DNA from 3 places in the Pradoshia sp. D12 genome. Region 1 is predicted to be linked to each of the others. Evidence: a T-box and tRNA genes for the amino acid it is inferred to sense, from the RefSeq annotation. Region 1 holds a T-box; the other regions hold tRNA genes.
What was found. A T-box is a leader RNA that pairs with one kind of tRNA and senses whether it is charged. The one in region 1 lies ahead of serS (serine--tRNA ligase), so its partner is inferred to be a tRNA-Ser.
Positions count from the first base shown of each region.

Region 2: it has a tRNA-Ser gene. The T-box ahead of serS (serine--tRNA ligase) is inferred to sense a tRNA for this amino acid. The anticodon was not compared.
Region 3: it has a tRNA-Ser gene. The T-box ahead of serS (serine--tRNA ligase) is inferred to sense a tRNA for this amino acid. The anticodon was not compared.

Region 1 is NZ_CP044545.1:18,446-20,691, reverse strand. Features, by position in the region: gene serS (serine--tRNA ligase) at 156-1,436, opposite strand; T-box leader at 1,489-1,718, opposite strand; gene F7984_RS00075 (serine hydrolase) at 1,791-2,246, opposite strand, start outside.
Region 2 is NZ_CP044545.1:1,768,324-1,770,569, forward strand. Features, by position in the region: gene F7984_RS08570 (hypothetical protein) at 1-131, shown strand, start outside; tRNA gene F7984_RS08575 (tRNA-Leu) at 697-778, shown strand; tRNA gene F7984_RS08580 (tRNA-Gly) at 786-860, shown strand; tRNA gene F7984_RS08585 (tRNA-Leu) at 875-960, shown strand; tRNA gene F7984_RS08590 (tRNA-Arg) at 979-1,055, shown strand; tRNA gene F7984_RS08595 (tRNA-Pro) at 1,064-1,140, shown strand; tRNA gene F7984_RS08600 (tRNA-Ala) at 1,154-1,229, shown strand; tRNA gene F7984_RS08605 (tRNA-Met) at 1,257-1,326, shown strand; tRNA gene F7984_RS08610 (tRNA-Ser) at 1,337-1,429, shown strand; tRNA gene F7984_RS08615 (tRNA-Met) at 1,477-1,550, shown strand; tRNA gene F7984_RS08620 (tRNA-Asp) at 1,556-1,632, shown strand; tRNA gene F7984_RS08625 (tRNA-Phe) at 1,648-1,723, shown strand; tRNA gene F7984_RS08630 (tRNA-Thr) at 1,768-1,840, shown strand; tRNA gene F7984_RS08635 (tRNA-Tyr) at 1,853-1,936, shown strand; tRNA gene F7984_RS08640 (tRNA-Trp) at 1,945-2,018, shown strand; tRNA gene F7984_RS08645 (tRNA-Gly) at 2,109-2,182, shown strand.
Region 3 is NZ_CP044545.1:3,294,846-3,297,091, forward strand. Features, by position in the region: tRNA gene F7984_RS15790 (tRNA-Glu) at 1,054-1,125, opposite strand; tRNA gene F7984_RS15795 (tRNA-Ser) at 1,129-1,219, opposite strand; tRNA gene F7984_RS15800 (tRNA-Asn) at 1,225-1,299, opposite strand; tRNA gene F7984_RS15805 (tRNA-Ile) at 1,311-1,384, opposite strand; tRNA gene F7984_RS15810 (tRNA-Gly) at 1,396-1,469, opposite strand; tRNA gene F7984_RS15815 (tRNA-His) at 1,476-1,551, opposite strand; tRNA gene F7984_RS15820 (tRNA-Phe) at 1,575-1,650, opposite strand; tRNA gene F7984_RS15825 (tRNA-Asp) at 1,716-1,792, opposite strand; tRNA gene F7984_RS15830 (tRNA-Met) at 1,798-1,871, opposite strand; tRNA gene F7984_RS15835 (tRNA-Ser) at 1,919-2,011, opposite strand; tRNA gene F7984_RS15840 (tRNA-Ile) at 2,020-2,096, opposite strand; tRNA gene F7984_RS15845 (tRNA-Met) at 2,101-2,177, opposite strand; tRNA gene F7984_RS15850 (tRNA-Ala) at 2,206-2,246, opposite strand, start outside.

The sequences.
Region 1 (2,246 bases):
TATAAAAAGGGATATCCACATGCCAAACTTGGCGGATGTGGATATCCCTTTGTTAGTTATACTTATTATTTGGCGAAGGGATCGATTCCAACACAGTCCTTCAAATGGACTTTAGCACCCTTCCCCATATCAGCAGTTTGTGAATGCTCTTCATCTTAAGCTTTTGTGATAACTTTTTTTCCACCCATATAAGGTTGAAGAGCTTCTGGAATTAATACAGATCCATCTTCCTGCTGATAATTTTCAAGGATTGCAGCAACAGTACGTCCAATCGCTAGGCCAGATCCATTTAATGTGTGAACATGCTCAGGCTTAGCGTTTATATCTCTGCGGAAACGAATATTGGCACGACGAGCCTGGAAGGCTTCAAAATTACTGCAAGAAGAAATTTCACGATACGTCTCATAGCTTGGAATCCAAACTTCTAAATCATATTTTTTAGCTGCTGTGAAACCAAGATCTGCCGTACACATTTTTAACACACGGTATGGAAGCCCAAGCAATTGCAGAACTTTTTCCGCATGGCCTGTTAGTTTTTCCAATTCTTCATAAGAATCCTCTGGTCTTACAAATTTAACGAGCTCTACTTTGTTAAATTGATGCTGGCGAATTAATCCACGTGTATCACGACCTGCAGATCCTGCTTCAGATCGGAAACAAGCACTGTAAGCAGCATAGCTTATTGGCAGTTCATCACCAGATAGTATTTCATCGCGGTGATAGTTCGTAACTGGAACTTCAGCAGTAGGAACTAAGAAGTAATCCTCACTGTTAATTAAGAAAGCATCCTCTTCAAATTTAGGCAGCTGGCCCGTACCTGTCATGCTTGCACGATTAACTATGTAAGGCGGAAGCATTTCTGTATAACCATGTTCTTCAACGTGTAGATCTAACATAAAGCTTGCTAAAGCACGTTCAAGTCTTGCTCCTAATCCTTTGTAAAATACAAAGCGGCTTCCTGTAACTTTTCCAGCGCGTTCAAAATCAATGATTCCTAAATCAGCAGCTATCTCCCAGTGTGGCTTTGGCTCGAATCCAAAGTCTCTCACTTCTCCCCACTTTCGCGCCTCAACGTTTTCATCCTCAGAATCTCCGACAGGAACACTTTCATGCGGGATATTAGGGATAGTCATCATAATTGAATCCAGTTCTTCTTCAATTGTACGCAATTCCTGATCGAAGCCTTTTATTTTTTCGCCAACCTCACGCATTTCAATAATTAACGCATCGGCATCCTTTTTCTCTTTTTTCAGCATAGCAATTTGTTGGGAGACTTCATTTCTTCTGCTTTTTAACTGTTCAGTTTCAACAATTAATTCTCTGCGGCGTTTATCGAGATCCTCAAATTTATCTAGATCATTCAAATCTTCCCCACGGTGTTTTAGCTTTTCCTTAACTTCTTCAAGGTTTGCACGCAATAGTTTTACATCAAGCATACTAAATTCCTCCTTTTAAATTATTGTAAACAAACAAAAAACTCCCGTCCCTAAAAGGGACGGAAGTTTTATCCGCGTTGCCACCCTAGTTATAGGCATTTTATATAAATGCCTACCACCTCATAAGATAACGGCTTTTAAAACCGAGGATATTTATTCTCCTTTAAGATTTCGATATCCTGCTCCGAGATGGATTCATCAGACGATATCGCCAGTTTGCACCACCCACTGGCTCTCTTCAGATATGCTACTCTGATTACTGGTTCTCATCAACGCTATTCGTTTATTCATTTAATATTCTATTAACTATCATACACTCTTCGCGCAACTATATTCAATCATAAAAATAAAATTTTAGAATAAACCTTTAACTGCTCCAGTGATACTATCCCACATATCACCGAAGAAGCCTCCGATTGCTCTCATGGATAATACAAACCAGTTTGACTTTTCAACAGTTTCAGCAGCTACAACATCAACGCTGATATTCTTTTGCCCTTCCTCTGTTAAGAAGCCAAGATCACTCTTGTCGGATTCAAGAGTTAGATAACCAACCTTATCTCCTTTTTTCACTGGAGCCACCAGGTTGCCATCTTCATCAAGCTTGTCCTTATCTAATACTAGTTTAGTCTTAAGATTTTCCTTTTCGCCATTTTTTACAATAAGGTTAATTGCCTTGTTTGTCTCAATAGCTACAGACTTTTCTTTCCCTTTTGCAACAGGTAGTGTTTTTTGACCTTTTACTTGATATCCTTTTTCTACAATCTCCTCTGTGGAGAAGTTATTAAAAGCATAGTTAAGTATTTTTTC
Region 2 (2,246 bases), 1.7 Mb from region 1:
TCGAGATGCCTGATGAAAAGATCACCCTTAAGCTTACGCTGCCAATTGACCAGGTCGAATGGCTTCGTGGAAAAACATCAAAAGAACTCAAACAGATATTCAAAGCAATTATCTATGACCAGATGAATTAAATATATCTACATATTTTAAAGAAAATACACGGCAACTTTTTGGTTTTTGATATCAGAATCATTAAAGGTATTGTTAAGTAGGTAAAAGTTAATTGGAAAAGCGAGTAAAAATCTCTAAAAGCTAAAATTCAATTTATGAGATCTTCAAAAGTTAAATGGAGAAGATAGGAGATTTTTTATACTAGAATTGGTATCTATATTTCTAATGGTGCTAGGAATATCACTCTTTCCGTTTCAAACAGTAAAATGATAGTTATGTCTTCTAAGATAATTTGAAAATAAAAGGGATATTAAGGATCTTGAGTTGTTTATATAGCTATAAGCAAGGGCTCTAACACCGTATAAAAGAACCTGTATTCCTGTGTAGGATAAATGAATTCATAGATGTTTAATCTTTTTGATAGAGGGAAGAAAAATAAATTAATATTTCCATATATTTCTTATTGAAATATAGATAAATACAGATTAAAATAATAAAGCAGTCAACGAGAGGGTTTGAAATTAATCAATTAGAAGCTCGAGGATTACAGGTACAAGTCCTTCATGGCTCACCATTTATAAACATGCGGGTGTGGCGGAATTGGCAGACGCACCAGACTTAGGATCTGGCGCCTTACGGCGTGGGGGTTCGACTCCCTTCACCCGCACTTATATGCGGAAGTAGTTCAGTGGTAGAACACCACCTTGCCAAGGTGGGGGTCGCGGGTTCGAATCCCGTCTTCCGCTCCAATGCCAAGTGATATGCCGGGGTGGCGGAATTGGCAGACGCACAGGACTTAAAATCCTGCGGTAGGTGACTACCGTGCCGGTTCGAGACCGGCCCTCGGCACTAGTTTTTTGCAAGAATGCGCCCGTAGCTCAATTGGATAGAGCGTTTGACTACGGATCAAAAGGTTAGGGGTTCGACTCCTCTCGGGCGCGCCATTCCTTTGCGGGAAGTAGCTCAGCTTGGTAGAGCACTTGGTTTGGGACCAAGGGGTCGCAGGTTCGAATCCTGTCTTCCCGACCATTCTAAAAAATATGGGGCCTTAGCTCAGCTGGGAGAGCGCCTGCTTTGCACGCAGGAGGTCAGCGGTTCGATCCCGCTAGGCTCCACCATTACTTAAACCCAATAGGATTTTGGCGGTGTAGCTCAGGTGGTTAGAGCAGACGGCTCATAACCGTCCGGTCGCAGGTTCGAGTCCTACAAGATACACAACCTATATGGAGGAATACCCAAGTCTGGCTGAAGGGACCGGTCTTGAAAACCGGGAGGCGGGTTAAACCGCGCGGGGGTTCGAATCCCTCTTCCTCCGCCATATATACCTTAAACACCTTGTAGTATATGGAAACAAATTATCATTGTCGCGGGGTGGAGCAGTCTGGTAGCTCGTCGGGCTCATAACCCGAAGGTCGCAGGTTCAAATCCTGTCCCCGCAATAAATGGTCCGGTAGTTCAGTTGGTTAGAATGCCTGCCTGTCACGCAGGAGGTCGCGGGTTCGAGTCCCGTCCGGACCGCCATTACATAATGAAGTTGGCTCAGTAGCTCAGTCGGTAGAGCAAAGGACTGAAAATCCTTGTGTCGGCGGTTCGATTCCGTCCTGAGCCACCATTATAAAATAAGTTTTAATATGTTTAATCTTACCTAAGTATTATGCCGGTGTAGCTCAATTGGTAGAGCAACTGACTTGTAATCAGTAGGTTGGGGGTTCAAGTCCTCTTGCCGGCACTCAAAATAATCGGAGGGGTAGCGAAGTGGCTAAACGCGGCGGACTGTAAATCCGCTCCTTCGGGTTCGGCAGTTCGAATCTGCCCCCCTCCACCATTTATAATAGGGGCATAGTTTAAAGGTAGAACAGAGGTCTCCAAAACCTCCAGTGTGGGTTCAATTCCTACTGCCCCTGCCAATAAATATGGCGATTAGAGAGAAATGGTTAACGCATCTGATTGTGGTTCCGCCATTCTTGGGTTCGTTTTTCATCAGCCCTCCCATTGTTGCGGGTGTAGTTTAGTGGTAAAACCTCAGCCTTCCAAGCTGATGATGAGGGTTCGATTCCCTTCACCCGCTCCAATAATATTATAATGGGCCTATAGCTAAGCTGGTTAGAGCACACGCCTGATAAGTGTCAGGTCGA
Region 3 (2,246 bases), 660 kb from region 1:
TTCACTACTTTTTGGAATTAGTAAGATAAATTAACAGGTATCAGTATAATATATCCAAAATATAGTATATAGAAACTTAAATACTATTATTTTTATGTTAAATATTTCATTATATTGAGAAAAATATCAATGAAGTGGTCTACCACTCAAAAACGAGTTAATTAATTAAAATGTTTACTTAATAAAGTTGTGTAAGAAAATATTAAATTATTTGTTTATTATAGTATTTATCTATAGTAAACAAAATATTCTCATAATTCAAGACCAAAAAGGGAACTTAGATACTTTGGCATATAATATATCTTTCAACATAGAACTTTAGGAAATACAATCGAGGAAAGGATGATTGTGTTGAGTTAATTCTTCTGAAGGCTTCTTTATAATCTATTGAGGATTTAAGAATTAGTATATTCTCTATAGGAGAACATTATCCGTGAAATTTTTTAAATACAAACCTTTACAATTACTTTCCATTGTCTCACGGATCTACTGATTAAAGCAAGACTTAAATAAATGATACCCTCTCAGAAAACTATAAGAAGATGTCTATGCGAGCTTCAATTGCTTATTTATGTTGATATATGGATCATATGAAGGTTTATCGTGAGGCATATTTAATAGCAGAATTTAATACTTAATTTAGGTGGAGTGGAGGTTCGAACAGTAAAATTAGTATAGGACAAAATGAGAAGGGCTTATAGCAATATTTCCCCAATTCCCAAATGGGGAAAAAATTCAAGAATTGACTCACACATCTATTCAAATTACAGGTAAAAGTAGATTTTCAATTTGGTTGATATAATCCTTACTAAAGAAATCATAAAATTTTACTTGGTATTCCTCTTAAAAGTACTTGATGATCAGTTCGGCTTTATTCTCGTTCTATTTTAGACTTTAACCGTTATTAGAATTTTACCTTTGCTTCTTATAAGGCGTTTAGGAGACAATGTATTGACGGACTGAGCTCTTTTGGCAGTTATGTTTTAATAATTAAGATTTCATTTATTAAAATAATATATAAAAAAACCATGTACATCATGTACATGGTTTTTATGACCCCTACGGGATTCGAACCCGTGTTACCGCCGTGAAAGGGCGGTGTCTTAACCGCTTGACCAAGGGGCCAAATGGCGGAGAAGGAGGGATTTGAACCCTCGCGCCGGTTACCCGACCTACACCCTTAGCAGGGGCGCCTCTTCAGCCTCTTGAGTACTTCCCCAAATATGGCTCCGCAGGTAGGATTCGAACCTACGACCGCTCGGTTAACAGCCGAGTGCTCTACCACTGAGCTACTACGGAATAATGGTATATGGGCCTAAATGGACTCGAACCATCGACCTCACGCTTATCAGGCGTGCGCTCTAACCAGCTGAGCTATAGGCCCGAAGTAAAATTTGGAGCGGGTGAAGGGAATCGAACCCTCATCATCAGCTTGGAAGGCTGAGGTTTTACCACTAAACTACACCCGCACTCTATGGGGCGGCTGATGGGAATCGAACCCACGAATGTCGGAACCACAATCCGATGCGTTAACCACTTCGCCACAACCGCCGTGCATTGTCTTTTTAAAGTTATGGTGGCTCAGGACGGAATCGAACCGCCGACACAAGGATTTTCAGTCCTTTGCTCTACCGACTGAGCTACTGAGCCGTTTTGTATCTTTGTATTTCTCTGATGCTGCTCAATGTCTTACTGATGAGCTAACATTTTATAAATGGCGGTCCGGACGGGACTCGAACCCGCGACCTCCTGCGTGACAGGCAGGCATTCTAACCAACTGAACTACCGGACCATTTATTGCGGGGACAGGATTTGAACCTGCGACCTTCGGGTTATGAGCCCGACGAGCTACCAGACTGCTCCACCCCGCGACAATAATAATTTGTTTCCATATACTACAAGGTATTTAAGGTATATATGGCGGAGGAAGAGGGATTCGAACCCCCGCGCGGTTTAACCCGCCTCCCGGTTTTCAAGACCGGTCCCTTCAGCCAGACTTGGGTATTCCTCCATATATAGTGGTGGACCTTGTAGGACTCGAACCTACGACCGGACGGTTATGAGCCGTCTGCTCTAACCAGCTGAGCTAAAGGTCCTATTTGGTAGCGGCGGAGGGGATCGAACCCCCGACCTTACGGGTATGAACCGTACGCTCTAGCCAGCTGAGCTACACCGCCAAATATTGAATCCTATTAAAGTTTATAATGGTGGAGCCTAGCGGGATCGAACCGCTGACCTCCTGCGTG